Regions from separate parts of the Candidatus Clostridium radicumherbarum genome, predicted to be linked through region 2. Evidence: predicted binding sites of a transcription regulator. Region 2 holds the regulator's gene; each other region holds the start of a gene.
What was found. Region 2 encodes Rex, which represses fermentation and respiration genes when NADH is low (regulators of the CRP and FNR family bind a similar motif). Its sites were predicted from a motif close to ATTGTTAANNNNTTAACAAT; they were not measured.
Positions count from the first base shown of each region.

Region 1: a site for Rex is predicted at 1,767-1,786, ahead of adhE (bifunctional acetaldehyde-CoA/alcohol dehydrogenase). Genes of this name have one in related genera too.
Region 3: a site for Rex is predicted at 4,440-4,459, ahead of ACJDUH_RS02485 (DUF5692 family protein). Genes of this name have one in related genera too.

Region 1 covers NZ_JBJHZY010000001.1:1,182,096-1,188,281, reverse strand. Annotated here, with positions in the region: gene adhE (bifunctional acetaldehyde-CoA/alcohol dehydrogenase) at 1-1,743, opposite strand, end outside; gene ACJDUH_RS05610 (hypothetical protein) at 2,000-2,494, opposite strand; gene ACJDUH_RS05605 (hypothetical protein) at 2,640-3,224, shown strand; gene ACJDUH_RS05600 (hypothetical protein) at 3,307-3,576, shown strand; gene ACJDUH_RS05595 (bifunctional metallophosphatase/5'-nucleotidase) at 3,643-6,186, opposite strand, start outside.
Region 2 covers NZ_JBJHZY010000002.1:197,365-203,550, reverse strand. Annotated here, with positions in the region: gene ACJDUH_RS10850 (ABC-F family ATP-binding cassette domain-containing protein) at 1-1,762, opposite strand, end outside; gene ACJDUH_RS10845 (redox-sensing transcriptional repressor Rex) at 1,953-2,594, shown strand; gene ACJDUH_RS10840 (short-chain-enoyl-CoA hydratase) at 2,754-3,536, shown strand; gene ACJDUH_RS10835 (acyl-CoA dehydrogenase) at 3,641-4,780, shown strand; gene ACJDUH_RS10830 (electron transfer flavoprotein subunit beta) at 4,802-5,581, shown strand; gene ACJDUH_RS10825 (electron transfer flavoprotein subunit alpha/FixB family protein) at 5,599-6,186, shown strand, end outside.
Region 3 covers NZ_JBJHZY010000001.1:503,940-510,125, reverse strand. Annotated here, with positions in the region: gene ACJDUH_RS02495 (FAD-dependent oxidoreductase) at 1-2,620, opposite strand, end outside; gene hypB (hydrogenase nickel incorporation protein HypB) at 2,656-3,327, opposite strand; gene ACJDUH_RS02485 (DUF5692 family protein) at 3,371-4,387, opposite strand; gene ACJDUH_RS02480 (TetR/AcrR family transcriptional regulator) at 4,513-5,085, opposite strand; gene ACJDUH_RS02475 (cupin domain-containing protein) at 5,300-5,557, opposite strand; gene ACJDUH_RS02470 (ABC transporter ATP-binding protein) at 5,637-6,186, opposite strand, start outside.

The sequences.
Region 1 (6,186 bases), on a different contig from region 2:
GAAGGTATAAACTCTCTTACGAATATCCATAAATCTCATAGCCAAATCTTCAAAGCGAACTTCCGGATGCTCATAAAGTACCCACATGATTTTAGCAGCGTCCATAGGTGAGCCTCCACCTACTGCGATTACTGTATCAGGTTTAAAACTTGCCATTTCTGCAGCACCTTTTCTTGCAGTAGCAAGTGTAGGATCTGGAGCAACGTCATAAAACACCTTGTAATCAATTCCTATTTCCTCTAGAACTTTTATAACAATATCTATGAAGCCTAAATCATATAATACCTTATCAGTAACAATGAAGGCCTTTTTCTTACCTAAATCTTTAAGTTCTCGCAAAGCGACTGGAAGACAACCAAATTTGAAGTATATTTTTTCTGGAACCCTAAACCAAAGCATATTCTCTCTCCTTAAAGCTACATTTTTAATGTTTAGAAGATGTTTTACTCCTACGTTTTCAGATACTGAGTTTCCACCCCAGCTGCCACAGCCTAGTGTTAAAGATGGTGCAAGTCTAAAGTTATAAATATCTCCGATGGCACCTTGAGAGGAAGGCATGTTTACTATCGTTCTTCCGGTTTTCATTGCTGCTCCGAACTTTTCAATTCTTTCCTTTGATTTTACTTGGTCTGTATACAATACAGAAGTATGTCCAAATCCGCCTAATTCAACTAATCTTGCTGCCTTTTTAAGGGCTTCATCAAAGCTTTTTACTCTATACATTCCAAGTACAGGAGATAACTTTTCATGAGAAAAGGCCTCTTCAAGTTCTACAGATTCTACTTCTCCTATTAGCACTTTAGTTTCTTCAGCTACCTTTACACCAGCCATTTCTGCTATTTTAGCTGCTGGTTGTCCTACTATTTTTGAATTTAAAGAGCCATTAATTAAAATAGTTTTTCTTACTTTGTCAACTTCTTCACCCTTTAAGAAATAAGCTCCTCTTTCCTCAAATTCTTTTCGAGCTTCCTCATATACTTCATCCATAACAATAACAGTTTGCTCAGAAGCACATATTACACCATTATCAAAAGTTTTTGAAAGAAGAATAGAACTTACAGCCATTTTTATATGAGCTGTTTCATCTATTATTGCAGGAGTGTTTCCTGCTCCAACTCCAATTGCAGGTTTACCTGAAGAATATGCAGCTTTTACCATGCCAGGACCACCTGTAGCTAATATTATGTCAGCCTCTGACATTACCATCTGTGAAAGTTCAACTGTAGGTTCATCTATCCATCCTATAATTCCATCTGGTGCACCAGCTTTTACTGCAGCTTCTAAAACTATTTTTGCAGCAGCTATAGTTGACATCTTAGCTCTTGGATGAGGAGAAAAGATTATTCCATTTCTAGTTTTTAAAGCTATTAACGCCTTAAAAATTGCTGTTGAGGTTGGATTTGTTGTTGGAACTATAGCTGCAATAACTCCTATTGGTTCTGCTACTTTTGTTAATCCAAAAGCCTCATCTGTTTCTATAACACCACAGGTTTTTTCATCTTTATATTGGTTATATATATATTCAGAAGCAAAGTGATTTTTAATTACCTTATCTTCTACTATTCCCATTCCTGTTTCTTCAACTGCCATTTTAGCTAATTTAATTCTTGCATTATTTGCTGCCATTGCAGCTTGTCGAAATATTTCATCTACCTGATCCTGTGAGTAAGTTGAGAATTTCTTTTGAGCTGCTTTAACCTGTTCCATTCTTTGCATAAGTTCTTCTAAATTTGTTACCTTCATAATAATTCCTCCTACAGAACTTGTTTGTTAAATATTTAACTATGTTTTTATTATAAAGCCTTTTAATTTAAAATGCAATAGTTTTTGTTAAACTTTACACAAAGTATTTTTTAAATCCCTACTCCCCAAACATAGGAATATCAACTTATCTGTAAACGTTTTTTATTTATTTATAAATTTATCTTCAATAGAAAATAAGATAAAATCATAATTCTTTGTTTATTATTTAACAATTCAATACTGAAAAAATACCGCATTAACTTAATGCAGCAGTAATTTTTCTCACATATAATAGTACATCTCCAGGATTATCATCAACAATCTTATACAGATTTTCACTTTCAGGGGAAGGATAGTAATAGCTCAAATCGTAGTCGTCTTGGACATAATCAATGACTCCTGTAACAGCAGGCTTCCATCCTTTATCGATTAACTTCTCAAATATATTTCCCTTTATTAAAATTTCAAGAGACTGAGGCTCATAGCTTTTATTCCATAAAATACTCCAAGCTTCTTCAAAATCAAATTCTATCAAATTATCTAACTCAAGGACCGCATCTTCTGCGGCATAATGTGCAGTCATTTCACTTATTCTTATTTTGCCAAAACTTTTAATAATATAACTAAATTTGTACTTTCCTTTAATTCTTGTGTAAAGCTTATCCTTCTCCTCTACCTTCCAGCCGCTTTTTACTAGTTGAACATCTGTATAAGCAGAGGTCATCTTAACTATAAATTCCATTACTTTCATCGGTTGCTGCTCCTCATCGTCAATTTGAAATCTGAATTATTAGGTATATTATATCATATTCTTTTTGCTCTAAATAATAAATTATTAACCAATTTCAAAACTATAGCATAAAATGTACTGTAATCTTTTTTAAAGGAGTCTGAAAATGAATCTTAATTATGGCGATAAAGAAATCTTTGATGAAAAAAATACTGATAATGAGCAAAGCAAAGATAAAAGCCTACCTGAATATGAAGAATTATTCGAACCTGATGAAGATGTAGCAACCAATATGGACAGAAGCTATAGATTTAACTTTGATGAAATTAATGATGACTTTACTGAGTTTATTCCAATTTACACTTGCCCATATTTTAGACAGCAGCATTTCCCAGGTGGAAATAATCCACCACCAAGGCCGCCAGTTGGACCTGGTGGACATCCTGGAATGCCACCTGGAGGCCATGGCGGACATCAAGGTATGCCGTCATCTCCACCACCAGGGTATAAGCCTCCAAAGCCACAAGAACCACATATGCATGGCGGTATTTCTACACACGCTGTAGATCCCGGTGCTATAGCGCCCTGTAAATTTAGATTTTCTTATATTTGGTTAAGGAATGGTGATTCCTTCTGGGCTTATATAACCCATGTTGGAAGAACTTCAATAGCTGGCTATAGATGGGATGGCCGCAGATGGGTTTATTTTGGAATGGATCTTAGAAAAATTGAAAGCTTTACCTGTCATTAAGAAAAAAGCTATGATGAGATGCTGAGGTAAATACGATCCTTCGCCTGTAGGCGAAATAACCAAAGAATCCTTTGATGCACCCTTGCATCCTCCACCAAATTATATTCCTGATATATATAGAGCAAGAGCACTTGGCATGTGCAGGCCTCCGAAGTCTAATAATATTATGCCCATAACCTTTACTCCTTGTTTCTTTAAAATCACTTATATATGGCTTAAGGACTATACCGGCCTTTGGGTAAAACCAATAAATTTATCAGAAGATTTTTGGATATGCTGGGTATGGAATTTAAACCTTTGGATATTGGCTAAAGTACCTATTATAAATATAGAAGCCTTCATATGCAATTAAACATAAGTTAATAGCTGCAGGATTTTACTCCTGCAGCCATTTTATTTTTTAAGCTAGTTTTAGTAATTAAGCATTAACCTTTTTCTTTTTTCTGTCATAGATAACTACTGCTACTCCTAAAGCTGCAATTAATGCACCAAAGTCTACAACCATTGTAAAGTCAACTGCTGAACCAGTTTGAGGAAGCTTAGAGGAAGAAATTGCTGTGTTATCTATTACGAAGTAATCACTGCAATGATCTGTTGTAAATATAATGTATCCTTCAGCATCTACAGCTACATCCTTTTGTGCAACTTCATATGTGTTCTTATCTGCAAAGTATCTTAATACATTTACAGTTCTATTAGCCCAATCCTTGCCTATAAATATTTTAATATCAGCTTTTCCTGGTAGTTTACCTTCATATGCAAAGGAGAAGGAGGCGATAGCAACATCTTTGCCTACTATAGCCTTAGCTTTAGCTGTTTCTTTAGCCTTAAGATCAGCACTAACGGTCTTTAAGGATAAATCTATGTCTTTTATTAACTCTGGCTTAATATCAAGTCCATTAAATGTCCAAGTTACTCCATCCTTTTGGAAGATTACAGTCTGGTCTTTTCCAGCTATCGCAGTAAATATATCCTTAGAAACTATTGTATTTGTGTCTATATTTACATTAGTAATAGCCTTATCTGGCGAAGATTTTATAGTATCAACTACAGTTGTAGTATCATTTGGTACTACAATATTCTGGTCTCTAACAGCTACAGTCCAAACCTTCCAGTTCTTACTGTTAGTTGGAGTAATTGTTTTATTATCTTGAACATATTTGAACATCATGTTTCTAACTTGTCCGTCATCTCCAAGAGCCTTAGCAGAATCATAATAGGTTGCAGCTATTGTTGCAGCACTACCAGGTGTTAAACCTGCTGCAGCCATGAATCCGCCGCCACCGTTGTATCTATAGTTGTTTATTGCTACTTTGAATACATCTGTATCCTTTACAAGCTTTCCATTAAACTTAAGATTTTTTATTCTTCCAGTGCCACCAATAACTACTCTTCCATTAGCATCTGTTGTACAAGCTGGTTGAGTTAAGTCTAAATCATAGGTAGCCCCATACAATTGATCCAAGTTATAATCCATAATTGTTTGAACTTTTTTCCCATCTTTGTCTATTGTATACTCTGCTTCTATGGCATCTGTTGGATTATTCACTTTTCTATAATATCTAGCTGAGAATTCCATCCAATCCTTAAGCTGCTTACCAGTCATATTTACGCCAAATAAGAAGTTTTCATATACATAAACTCCCATAATGTCTTGCCTCTTTATATCTCCTTGTGGAACTTTTGCGGTAAGACTAAGTGGAGCTGCAATTGAAAGCTGTGAATTTGCTGCATTCATTTGAACTTTATTTACAAGTTCCATTATTGATGAAGGTTCAGTTATTTGTTTAGTTCCTTCAAATTCAGCTGTTGCTTGACCAATTACTGTATTTGTATATGCAAGAGTTTTAGTCTGATATGGATCTGCAATTGCAAGTATAGCTGGGTCTGCAACTATATCTGTAGGTAATGTAACATTAGCTGCATTTAATCCTACAAATTTTCCATCTGCATTAATATTGAGATCAATTTGGCTGAATATACCATCACCATTCTTTGGTTCTACTACAGGTACAACTTTTCCATCAGGATTTGTAAAGGAATAAGTTTTACCAGTATGTGCATGTCCAGCAAGAATTGCATCAATTCCTGATACTTGTTTTGCTATTAAATCTGCTTGATTTTCTGGAATTGTATCAGTTAAATTGCTTGTTCCAGTATGTGCTGACACTATAACTACATCAGCGCCTGCACTTCTAACCACAGGAACCCATTTCTTAGCTTCATCTACTAAGTCGTTAAAATGTAGCCCAGCGTAATGTGCTGGATCTTCCCAACTTGGTATTGTCTTTGTTGTGAGCCCTAGTATCCCTACTTTTATTGTCTTTCCATTAATATTAAATGATTTAATAATATATGGTTTAACAAAATTTGTATTGTCTGATTTATAAGTGTTAGCTGATAAAACTGGGATCTTCTCTTTTGTAGCATCACCTATAATTCTATTTAATGTTGTTAATCCATAATTGAATTCATGGTTTCCAAGTGTCCATGAGTCATAACCCATGGCTCCCATTACCTTCATCATTGGATATTCTGTAGTTTGGTCAATCATATTGTAATAATACACAAGTGGAGTTCCTTGAATTGTATCTCCATTGTCTATTAACATTGTATTTGGGTTTGTTGCTCTTAAGTTATTCATATAGGTTGAAATCTTAGCAAGTCCAACGTTTGATGATTTTCCTGTATTATAATCCAATGGATATATTGCTCCATGTAGGTCAGATGTTCCTACTATTGAAATAGTCTTAGCCAAATTATTGACTCTTGTATTTAATGTATAATTAATAGCATTATTTGCTCTTACATCTGCAAGTAAAGCATCTCTAACAAGTACACCAGTTTTTACCATAGTTTTACTTACATTAACATCTGTAAACCCAGTGAAACCGTCTCCACCGGTTATTACAAAGTCTGGACCAGCTATTTTTAAAGTTTCTGTATCTGTTATTGCTGTCCC
Region 2 (6,186 bases):
TGCTTATTTCGGCTTCGATATTTTTAACTTTTAAAAGTTTTTCTTTTTCCTGCTTTTCCAGTTCTCTTTTTTTCTTTCTTTCATCTTGAATTTGAGTCTTAGTTTTTCCCTGTGCTGCTATTTCTTCTTCAAATCTTAAAGGATTTTTCTTTTTTTCTATATAGTAGCTATAATTACCTAAATATTCTTTAACTCCATCTTCTTTAAGTTCATAAATTTTATTAATTACCTTATTTAAAAAATATCTGTCATGGGAAATAACCAGTACTGTACCATCATAAGTAAGTATGGATTCTTCTAAAGCTTCTCTAGAGGGTATATCTAGATGGTTTGTAGGTTCATCTAAAAGTAAGAAATTAGATTTAGACAGCATTAGTTTTAATAGATTTATTCTGCATTTTTCCCCACCGCTAAGTGTATCAATGTTCTTAAATACATCATCACCTGTGAATAAAAATGCTGCTAAAGCATTTCTAAGCTCTGTAGTAGTCATATTAGGGAAATCATCCCAAACTTCATCTATAACACTTTTTTCAGAATGCAAATTAGATTGCTCCTGATCGTAGTAGCCTATAAAAACATTTTTGCCGAGAACCTTAACACCTGAATCTTTTTCAAGGTTATCCATAATAATTCTAAATAAGGTGGTTTTTCCTCTCCCATTTTCTCCGATTAATGCTGTTCTTTCTCCTCTTTTAATATCTAGGTCCAAGTTTTTAAACAAAAGCTTTTCACTAAAGGCTTTACTTAAATTTTCAATATACAGAACATCATTGCCAGATTTTATTTGTGTTTCAAAGATAATTTTAGCAGCTTTTTTTTCTTTATCAGGCGCCTCAATTCTTACAATCTTATCAAGTGCTTTCTCTCTGCTTTCAGCAGCCTTAATACTTTTTTCTCTATTAAAAGAACGGTAGCGTTCAATTATTTCTTCCTGCCTTTTAATTTCAGCTTGCTGAATATTAAAAGCCTTAAGCTGAACTTCATAATTTTTCTTTTTCAATTCTACAAAAGCAGTATAATTTCCATTATAGCTGTTTACATGCCCGTTAATTAGTTCAAGAGTCTTATTAGTTATAGAATCTAAGAAAAATCTATCATGGGAAATTACAATAACTGTTCCTTTATAATTTTTTAAATATTCTTCAAGCCATTCAATAGCATCTAAATCAAGATGGTTTGTAGGTTCATCTAGTAAAAGGATATCTGGGCTAGTTAATAGCAGTTTACAAAGTGCAACTCTTGTTTTTTGACCGCCGCTTAAGATATTTATGTTTTTATTAAAATCCTCTTCAATAAAACCGAGACCTTTAAAAACTCTATTGATATCTGCTTGATAGGTAAAACCACCTCTGTTATTATAAAGATCTGATAAGGAGGTGTATTCATGAATAATTTTTTCATGATATTCTTTTCTTGAGCTGTCATAGGGCTCATTTAACTTTTCAGTTAACTCCTTTATTCTATTTTCCATTTCAATAAGTTCGCTAAATACTGTTAAGAGTTCATCATAAATAGAATTAGTACTTTCTAAGGCTAAGTGCTGAGATAAGTAGCCAATCCTCTTATTCTTATCAATAAATAAATCGCCCTTATCTTGTTCAAACTGACCCGTTAGAATTTTAAAAAGTGTGGACTTTCCAGCACCATTGGCACCTATTAAACCTGCTTTCTCACCTTCATTTATATTAAAAGTAATTGTATTTAATATAACCTCAATACCATAGCTTTTATTTATTTCCTTACAACTTAAAACTATCACTTTAATCACTCCAAAATTTTTTCATCCATTAGTGTATATTGTACTATGTTATAGAAATATTTAAAAGGGGCATAAAGCTTTACTATTGTTTTATTACTTATTTACAAAAATATTGACAGTAAAAAAAAATTAGGTAATACTATAAAGTATAAATTATTAAACAAATAACTTAATGGATGTGAGGAAAACAATGGATAAAAAGAAAAATAATATATCAATGGCCGTTATAAAAAGACTACCTAAATATCATAGATATTTACAAGAATTATTAGAAAATGATATCGATAGAATATCATCTAAAGAGCTTAGTGAAAAGATAGGCTTTACAGCTTCACAAATAAGGCAAGACCTAAATTGCTTTGGTGATTTTGGTCAGCAGGGTTATGGTTACAATGTAAAAGATTTAAGCAATGAAATACGTTCAATTTTAGGACTGACAAAAGATTACAACACAATAATTATAGGTGCTGGTAACATAGGTCAAGCCATAGCTAATTACACTAGATTTGATAGGTTAGGTTTTTCTCTAATAGGTATTTTTGATGCAAATCCTAAGCTAACTGGATTAAGTATAAGAGATGTTGAAATTAAAGATATTGATACTCTTCCTGAATTTTTGCACAAAAATAAAGTTGATATTGGAATAATATGTGTTCCTAAAAATAGTGCACAAAAGGTTTGTGATGCCTTAATTCAAAATGGAGTTAAAGCTATTTGGAATTTTGCACCTACAGATTTAGAAATTCCTGAGGATGTTGTAGTTGAAAATGTACATTTAAGTGAAAGCTTGCTTACTCTTTCCTATTTATTGAAGGATAGAAACGAAGAATAAACTTATCAGAAAAATTAAACTTTTACAAATATTAAAAATAATACGCTCATTTAATTGAAAGATGAAAATTAAAAGTGTATAATGATAATTGGAGCAAATGCTTCAATTATTTTTATACACTTTTGTTAATATTTTAACATAGTGAAGTTTATTGGGGGGATATGGGTGAATAATATTATATTTGAAAAGGAAAATCATATTGCTATTGTGACTATTAACAGACCTAAAGCTTTAAATGCATTAAATTCAGAAACACTTTTTGAACTAGATCAAACTATAGACGATCTACTTAAAGATGAGGACATTTACGTAGTATTAATTACAGGAGCTGGAGAAAAGGCTTTTGTTGCAGGGGCAGACATCTCAGAAATGAAGGATTTAAATGTATTGCAAGGAAGAAAGTTCAGTATGTTTGGTAATAAGGTTTTTAGGAAGATAGAGAACATGGAGAAACCTGTCATAGCAGTGTTAAACGGTTTCACTTTAGGAGGAGGCTGTGAACTTGCTATGGCTTGTGATATTAGAATTGCTTCTACTAAGGCAAAATTTGGTCAGCCAGAAGTGGGACTAGGTATAACTCCAGGCTTTGGTGGAACTCAGAGATTATCAAGACTGGTTGGAATGGGAATAGCCAAGGAACTACTATATACAGGAAAAGTCATAGATTCAAATGAGGCTTATAGAATTGGCCTTGTTAATAAACTCATAGAACCAGAAATACTTATGGAAGAGGCGAAAAATCTAGCTAATACAATAGCTGCCAATGCGCCTATTGCTATAAAACTATGCAAATCAGCAATTAATAATGGTATGCAAGTGGACATAGACACAGCAATAATGTATGAGGCGGATATCTTTAGCGAGTGTTTTTCAACAAATGATCAGAAAGAAGGCATGGAAGCATTTTTAGAAAAGAGAAGCAAGAAGTTTTCTAATAGTTAATAATTAATATTTACAAGGAAAATGAAGAAGAGTATGAATTGTCCTTAAGGGAAATTTCAATAATCATCTTCAATTATAGATTTGTATGAAGTGGGGGGAAATGTATGGATTTTACATTTACTAGAGAACAGGAATTTGTCAGACAAATGGTTAAGGAATTTGCAGAAAATGAGGTTAAACCAATTGCTGCCGAAATAGATGAGACTGAAAGATTTCCAATGGAAAATGTAAAAAAGATGGCGAAATATAATATGTTGGGCATACCTTTTCCAGTAGAATACGGAGGAGCTGGAGGAGACAATCTTTCTTATATAATTGCAGTTGAGGAATTATCTAAAGTTTGTGGATCAACAGGGGTTATACTTTCAGCGCATACTTCTCTTTGTGCTGGCTTAATTCATCAGTTTGGAAATGCTATGCAGAAGGAGAAATATTTAATACCCCTTGCAAAAGGGGAGAAACTTGGTGCCTTTGGTCTTACTGAACCAAATGCAGGTACAGATGCTGCAGGTCAGCAGACTACAGCTATCCTTGAAGGAGATCATTACGTAATAAATGGTTCTAAAATCTTCATAACTAATGGAGGAGCTGCAGATACCTTTGTAATTTTTGCAATGACAGATAAAAGTAAGGGTGTAAAAGGAATATCGACGTTCATAATTGAAAAAGGCTATAATGGTTTTTCTATAGGCAAAAGAGAAAATAAACTTGGAATAAGAGCTTCTTCAACTACTGAACTTATTTTTGAAGATTGTATCGTGCCAAAAGAAAATCTAGTTGGCCAAGAAGGTAAGGGCTTTGGTATTGCAATGAAAACCTTAGATGGTGGAAGAATAGGTATAGCTGCACAAGCCCTTGGAATTGCAGAAGGTGCTTATGAGGAAGCTTTAAAATATATGAAGGAAAGAAAGCAATTTGGGAAAAGCTTAAGTGCTTTTCAAGGACTTCAGTGGATGATTGCTGATTTAGATGTAAAAATAGAAGCTGCCAGGCTTCTTGTTTATAAGGCTGCCCTAAATAAGGATATTGGCGTACCATATTCTGTAGAGGCTGCAAGAGCAAAGCTGTTTGCTTCTGAAACAGCCATGGAGGTTACCACAAAGGTTGTGCAAATCTTTGGAGGCTATGGCTATACAAAGGATTATCCAGTGGAAAGAATGATGAGAGATGCTAAAATCACTGAGATATACGAAGGCACTTCACAGGTTCAGAAGATGGTTATTGCAGGAAGTGCACTACATTAACAGTAGAAATGGGGGTTTATTATGAATATAATTGTATGCATTAAACAGGTACCAGATACAAATGAAGTTAAGATAGATCCGATTACTGGAACACTTATAAGAGAAGGTGTGCCTTCTATTATAAATCCAGATGATAAAAATGCACTTGAAGAGGCTTTAGTATTAAAAGAAAAATATAATGCTAATGTTACTGTTATTTCCATGGGGCCGCCCCAAGCTGAAAAAGCTTTAAGAGAAGCCCTTGCTATGGGGGCTGACGAGGCAATATTAATTACAGACAGGGCTTTTGCAGGGGCTGATACCTTAGCTACCTCTAGAGCACTTGCGGTGGCAATTAAAAAGATTCCTTATGATATTGTATTTGCAGGAAGACAGGCTATTGACGGGGATACAGCTCAAGTTGGGCCTGAAATAGCTGAGCATTTAAAGCTTCCTCAAGTTACTTATGTTGAAAAGGTGGAATTTGAAGGAAAGGAACTAAAAGTTAGAAGAGCTTTAGAAGATGGCTATGAAATTATAAAGGTGAAGACACCAGTACTATTAACAGCAATTAAGGAATTAAATGTACCTAGATATATGAATATTAAGTATATTTATGGGGCCTTTAAAAAAGAAATTAAAGTTTGGAACGCAAATGATATTGATTTAGATAAATCCATGCTTGGACTTTTAGGTTCACCAACTAAGGTTAGAAAGTCAATGACTAAAGAGGCTAAGGGTAAAGGAGAGGTAATAAATATGCCTCCTAAAGAAGCTGTAAGTCTTGCAATAGCAAAGCTTAAGGAAAAGCACTTTATATAAAAGGAGGGGAATTAAAGGTGGATAAGACTAATTATAAAGGTGTATGGGTATTTGCAGAGCAGAGAGGCGGCATCCTTCAAAAGGTTTCATTAGAGCTCCTTGGGAAGGGCCGTGAGATTGCCGAAAAATTAGATACTGAATTAACAGCAGTTCTTATTGGTCATGAAGTGAAAGCTTTAGGTAAAGAGCTAACAGCCTATGGGGCGCATAAAGTTTTGATTATAGAACATCCACTACTTGAAAATTATACAACTGACGGCTATACAAAGGTTTTATGCGATTTAGTTCAGCTTAAAAAACCTGAGATAATATTAATAGGGGCTTCATATATAGGAAGAGATTTGGGCCCTAGGGCTGCTGCAAGACTTAGCACTGGACTTACAGCAGACTGCACAGGACTTGATATAGATAGTGACACTAAAAACCTTATGATGACAAGGCCAGCCTTTGGGGGCAATTTAATGGCTACCATTGAATGTGCAGACCATAGGCCACAGATGGCAACAGTAAGGCCAGGAGTGTTTGAGAAGTTACAAAAGTCAGAAAATAGTAGTGGCGATATTGAAATTATTAATGTAGAATTAGAACAAGAAGATATCAAGACT
Region 3 (6,186 bases), on a different contig from region 2:
GTTTAATAACGTGTTTTATAACTATAGGTTTCATATGATCAATATCTGTACCAGCAGCATCATATTTTCTAACAAGTGAAATTGCATCAAATTTACATTTAGTAGTACAAATTCCACAGCCAACACATTGATATTGATCTACAACTGTAGCACCGCAGCCAAGGCAGCGCTGAGTTTCCTTCTTAACTTGCTCTTCAGTAAAGGTAATACGCATATCCTTAAAGGTTTCTTTTGATTTACTTCCTTCTACATGAAGTGCTCTTTGTCTTGGTAAACGATCATATCCATCCAAACTCAAATTTTCTTTATCAAGAGCATGGTATTCTCTTTCTCTAACTAATGTCAAACTGTCCCCATGGACATAACGATGAATTGAAATGCTGCCTTGTTTTCCTAGTGCAATAGCATCGATAGCAAATTTTGGTCCAGTTAAAGCATCTCCCCCGGTAAATACATCTTCCTCACCTGTTTGGAAAGTTATTGGGTCAGCTTTTATTGTCTTGTTAGGATTCAATTCAATCTTAGAGCCTTCTAATAATGAGCCCCAATCTATTCCTTGACCAATTGAAATCAATACATGGTTTGTTTTTACAATCTTTGTTGTATTTTCATCAAATTTAGGATTAAATCTCTTATTTTCATCGAAAACAGAAATACATTTTTTAAATTCCACTCCAACTACATGACCATTTTCTACTACAATTCTCTTTGGACCCCATGAATTATTTATCTCAATTCCTTCTGCCTCTGCTTCTTCAATTTCTTCATCAAGAGCAGGCATTTCTTCTCTGCTCTCTAAGCAGAACATATCTACTCTTAAAGCACCAATTCTCTCAGCAGTTCTAGCAACATCAATAGCAACATTTCCTCCACCGATAATAACTGCAGATCCTTCTAACCTTAAATCTTCACCAAGGTTTACTCTAAGTAGGAACTCTACACCAGTCATTACTCCTTCAGAACTTTCACCTTCAAGCCCAAGACTTCTTCCTTCTTGTGCACCTATTGCTATATAAAATGCATTATAGCCCTGTTTTCTTAATTCAGGAATTGTTACGTCCTTACCAACTTCAACTCCTGTTTTAAATTCTACTCCTAATTCTTTGAGTACATCAATCTCTGACTCTACAACCTCTTTTTCTAGCCTGAAGGAAGGAATTCCAAGTGTTAGCATACCACCTAAGGCATTTTGCTTTTCAAACACTGTTACTTCATATCCATTAACAGCTAGGAAATATGCGCAAGAAAGTCCTGCAGGGCCAGCACCAATTACAGCAATTTTCCCTGCTCTTTTTACCATTTTTTCAGGTACATAGCGGTGCTTAGCATTTAAATCCTGATCAGCAATAAATTTTTTAATTTCATCAACTGCAAGTGGTTCATCCACATCTCCTCTAGTACAAACAGCTTCACAATTTCTTGGACAAATACGTCCGCAGATAGCTGGTAATGGATTTTCTCTCTTTATAAGCTCTAATGCATCTCTATATTTTCCTTGTGATGCCATCTTAATATATCCTTGAACTGCTATATGAGCTGGACATCCAGTTTTACATGGACTTGTTCCACTCTCATCAACAACTTTACGATGACGATAATCAAAATCCCACTTGTCTTTTCCCCATTTAGTATCATATGGAGTATCTTTTTCCTTAGGAATCTCAATAGGTTTCTTTAAGCATAATTTTTGACCCAATCTTAAAGCATTTGATGGACAGTTTTCTACACATTCTCCACAAGCAACACATTTATCTGTATCCACTTGTGAAATATAGTTTGATCTAGACCAATCAGGATTTCTATAAAGATTTGTATTTCTAAGTCCAAAACAAGAACATCCACAGCAATTACAAATAGCAAGGGCATTTCCTGGACCTGATAAATTAGGTATCTGATGCATTAGCCCTTCTTTTTCAGCTTGTTTGCAAATATTAAATGCTTCCTCCTTAGTAACTTCTTTGCCTCTTCCTGTACGAATATAATAATCGGCAACTGGACCAAGCCTAAGGCATATATCCTCAACTCTATGACCACATCCTTGTCCAAGGATTCTCATAGATGCACGACAGGCACAATCCGTAACAGCAAAACGATCATTATTATTAAGAATATATTCTATTTCCTCATAAGAAGCTTTTCTTGTATCTCCATCAATAGCACTTTGAACCGGAATAACTCTCATTACACCTAAGCCAACTGGAATATTTCCTGCCATTAATGCACCTAATTTTCTTGTATATTCTTCAAAACACTGACCAATTACTGGGTACTTCTCCAAGTTTACTTTGTTATCCACCATGTATTCCATACAGCCTGGAACAAACAGCTCTAAACAGTATTGATTAACACCATCTATTATTTCTAATTTTATAACTCCATCTAAAGCCATTTGATAAAGCATTTTCTCTACCTCTTCAACTGGCTTTCTGCACTTAGCAGCAACCTCTTCTACAGTTTTAGGTTTTCTTATTTCAAGACAAAGTGCTACTTCTGCCATTTCATCTGTAACAAGAGGCTCAAAAATTCTATATTCCGGATCTTCTGGCTTTACTTTTATAAGTCCTCCTGTAATTCCAGCAGCAATCTTATTGGCCATTTCAAGTACTTTTTTCTTAACCACATTCATTCCCCCCCAAGTAATATTTCACTATGGCATTATGCCTTATTCCAGTTTTTAACTTCGCTGCGAATCCAATTAATCCATTCATCAATTCCCTGACTATTTTTTGCAGATATGGGTATAACCTTGATATTAGGATTCAATTTTTTAACACGCTCTTCTACTTTCTTAAAATCAAAATCAAAATTAGCTATTGCATCAATTTTGTTAATTAATACAACATCCACAATTGAAAACATTAGAGGGTACTTTAGCGGTTTGTCATCTCCCTCGGGTACACTTAAAATCATGGCATTTTTTGATGCTCCTGTATCAAATTCTGCTGGACATACCAAATTCCCTACATTTTCTAAGATTACAAACTCAAGTTCTTCTGTTCCAAGCCCTAGCAGGCCTTGTTTAGTCATACCTGCATCCAGATGGCACATTCCCCCTGTATGCAGCTGGATTACTTTTACCCCAGTTTTTGAAACAGTATGAGCATCCACCTCTGAGTCAATATCTGCTTCTAAAACTCCAATGCTCATTTCATCCTTCAAGGCTTCAATAGTTCTTAAAACAGTTGTTGTTTTACCGGAACCTGGTGATGACATTAAATTCAATAAAAATGTCTTATTCTTTTTTAATTCCTCCCTAAGGAGAGCTGCTTGTTTATCGTTATCTTCAAAAACACTTTGTTTAATTTCCAAAACTTTATATGCATCCATATGCTTCACACCCTCATTTATTAAAGTTACATTATTATCTTTTTTATAAATTAAAAACATTACCTTGATTTAATGATACGCCCTCTTCAAGTGCCTTGATTTCCTTATATTCCTTAAGATCTGTATAAAGTTCCCCAAGATAAGGATTTCTCTTTGTTTTAACTACTTTATAAATCATGTAGATAAATACTCCTATATTTGCAAGTAAAGCTGACAGGCTGAATGCAAACAGCGGTATTTTATTATAGGAGGATGATACTGCAAAGGCCCCTTTGTCAATAAATGCTGGGAAGGTCTGTGCAAACATACACCATATTGCCAAGGTTTGTGCACGATGCTGAAGCCATGCTCCTTTTCCCACTGTAAATGCACAGAGAGTTGGAGCTAGCAGCAGAGCAAAACCGCAATACCAGGAATGACCCGGAAGACAATTGTAAGTATAGGCAAAGTTCCATAAATCATAAGCTATTATCCAAAACCACAGCATATCAGGCCACAGCATATCTTTGCTGCCATCATTAGCCGTCTGTTTTTTTATACAAATTCCAAGCCATCCTGTTATAGTTATTATGTTTAAAATACCAGCTATACCGTTCATAAAATTCCAAGGCCCTCCAAGTACATACATGGCCTCATCTACTAAATTTCCTCCACCAGCATATTGAATACCCACTTGAAAATCACGGATTACTGCTTCCATAATGTTTATTGCAAGAATAAGAGGTGGAAAACATAGTGCCCACTTTTTATCAGATAGTTTCCATTCTATGCCTGTGACTTTGTTTCTAAACTTAACGTGCCTGATGCACCAAAAGCCTATACATCCAGCTGTGGAAGAATACACCTTTGCTAAATGAAACCAATCTGTATAAGTTGTTTCATTTAATACCGTAAACCATAATATTGAAAGTGTCAGCGGCAAAATAACAAAGCTGAAAAAGCCTACATATTTCCATCTACGAGCTGCCTCATTAAAGCCAAAAAGTGATATAAAAACAATTATCCAAACTCCCCATACACTTAATGCTGATGCCCCTTGACTATAGTTGAACACAAACATAATATACCCCCTAATATATAAAATTAGTGTTTTATACATATATTGTATAATTTTTGTTAATCTTTTATCAATAGACAAAAAAATAAAAGTGTCTATTTTAACACTTTTATTTATATATTAAAAATTTATTTTATTTCTTCTTTTACAAAGGCAGCTACAGAGCGAGGAATACTTCCTGATATCATAATCAAAAGCTTCTTAAGAATAATTTCCGGTTCCTCTTCCATTCCTTCACTTACCCAATCTATCATAAGACCATTAAACACATGTATATAGAAATTTATAATGAAATTTTTATCCTTAGTTTCTAGTTTTACTCCTAACTTTTCGATGCACTCATCCACTACGGAATCCAGCAGTCTGTAAGACAGACCTGTAAGGTAGATATTGGTTTCAGGCCAATAAGAAGAATTATATACATGCAAAATCATTTTTGAATTCTTCTTCAGATAATTCATTGTAGCCATGAAACCACCACCCCAGGTTTCAAAGGTTCTATTTTGCGCAATTTCTATTGATAGTTCCTGAAAAAATACGAATTTAAAAACGTCCATAATATCAGTAAAGTGATTATAAAAGGTCTGCCTGTTTACTCCGCAATATTCACAAAGTCCTTTCACAGTTAGCTTATCTATAGATTTCTTGGCTAATAACTGTTTAAATGATTCACTTATCAAAGCTTTAGCATTGTGTTTCATAAACTTCTCCTTTAATACAAAAAGTATTGATTTTATATTGAGAAAACTATTGTGAAGCACCATTTTATTGTTTGCTGCTATTATTAAACCTTTCAATTATTGCTTTAATAATTATTATATCATATTAATAATTCTATCAGATAATAATAATGGCATACATAAGAGTCATTACTTATTTATAGTAATAACTCTTATGTATGCCATTTGTTTTAAATTAGAGTTTTGGCACTAAAAATGAAGCTACATACATTTCCTTATCTGATCTTAAGGCATGCATGCTGCCTGCTGGAACAATAAAAGCCTTGCCAACAGAAAGTTCAACTTCACTTTCCTCAAGTACACCAAAGCCTTCGCCTTGTATACAGTAAAATATTTCATCATGTCTATCATGCTTATGCATTGCTACCTTTTTTTCTGCAGGAATATGATATACATTTGCTGCAATTGAACTCTTTATACTTTCTAAATCCATCTTTAGTTACCTCCTAGAAGCTTATTCATTTAATATTATATATCAAAATTACTTTTTAGCTCAACTATTATAAATTCATTTATATATTAATAATTCTATCAGATAAGTAATTGGCTTCATCCTTATCATGGGTTACCAGAATTGTTGTTAAGCCATTATTTTTATGATAAGCTCTGATAAAACTTGTAAGTTCCAATCTTAATTCTTCATCCAAGGCATTAAAAGCTTCATCCAAGAAAAGAGCTTTAGGCTTTACTACAAGCGCTCTTGCAATAGCCCCTCTTTGGCATTGTCCTCCACTTAGCTGAGATGGATACCTTTTTTCAAGTCCATTAAGTTTAAGTTTATTAATCATATCCAATGCTTCAGTAATCCTCTGAGCTTTATTTATTTTCTTCATTTTAAGACCAAAACATATATTATCTAATAAATCCATGTTAGGAAACAATAAGGGCTGCTGTGCTACCATAGCATAATTTCTCTTCTCAACCGGCATATCAGTAATGTCCTTATTATCTTCTAATATTCTGCCTTTATCAGGCTTTATAAGTCCCGTCATAAGCTTTAAAAGTGTGGTTTTCCCGCAGCCGGAAGGTCCTAGTATTGAAACAAATTCTCCGTCTTCAATT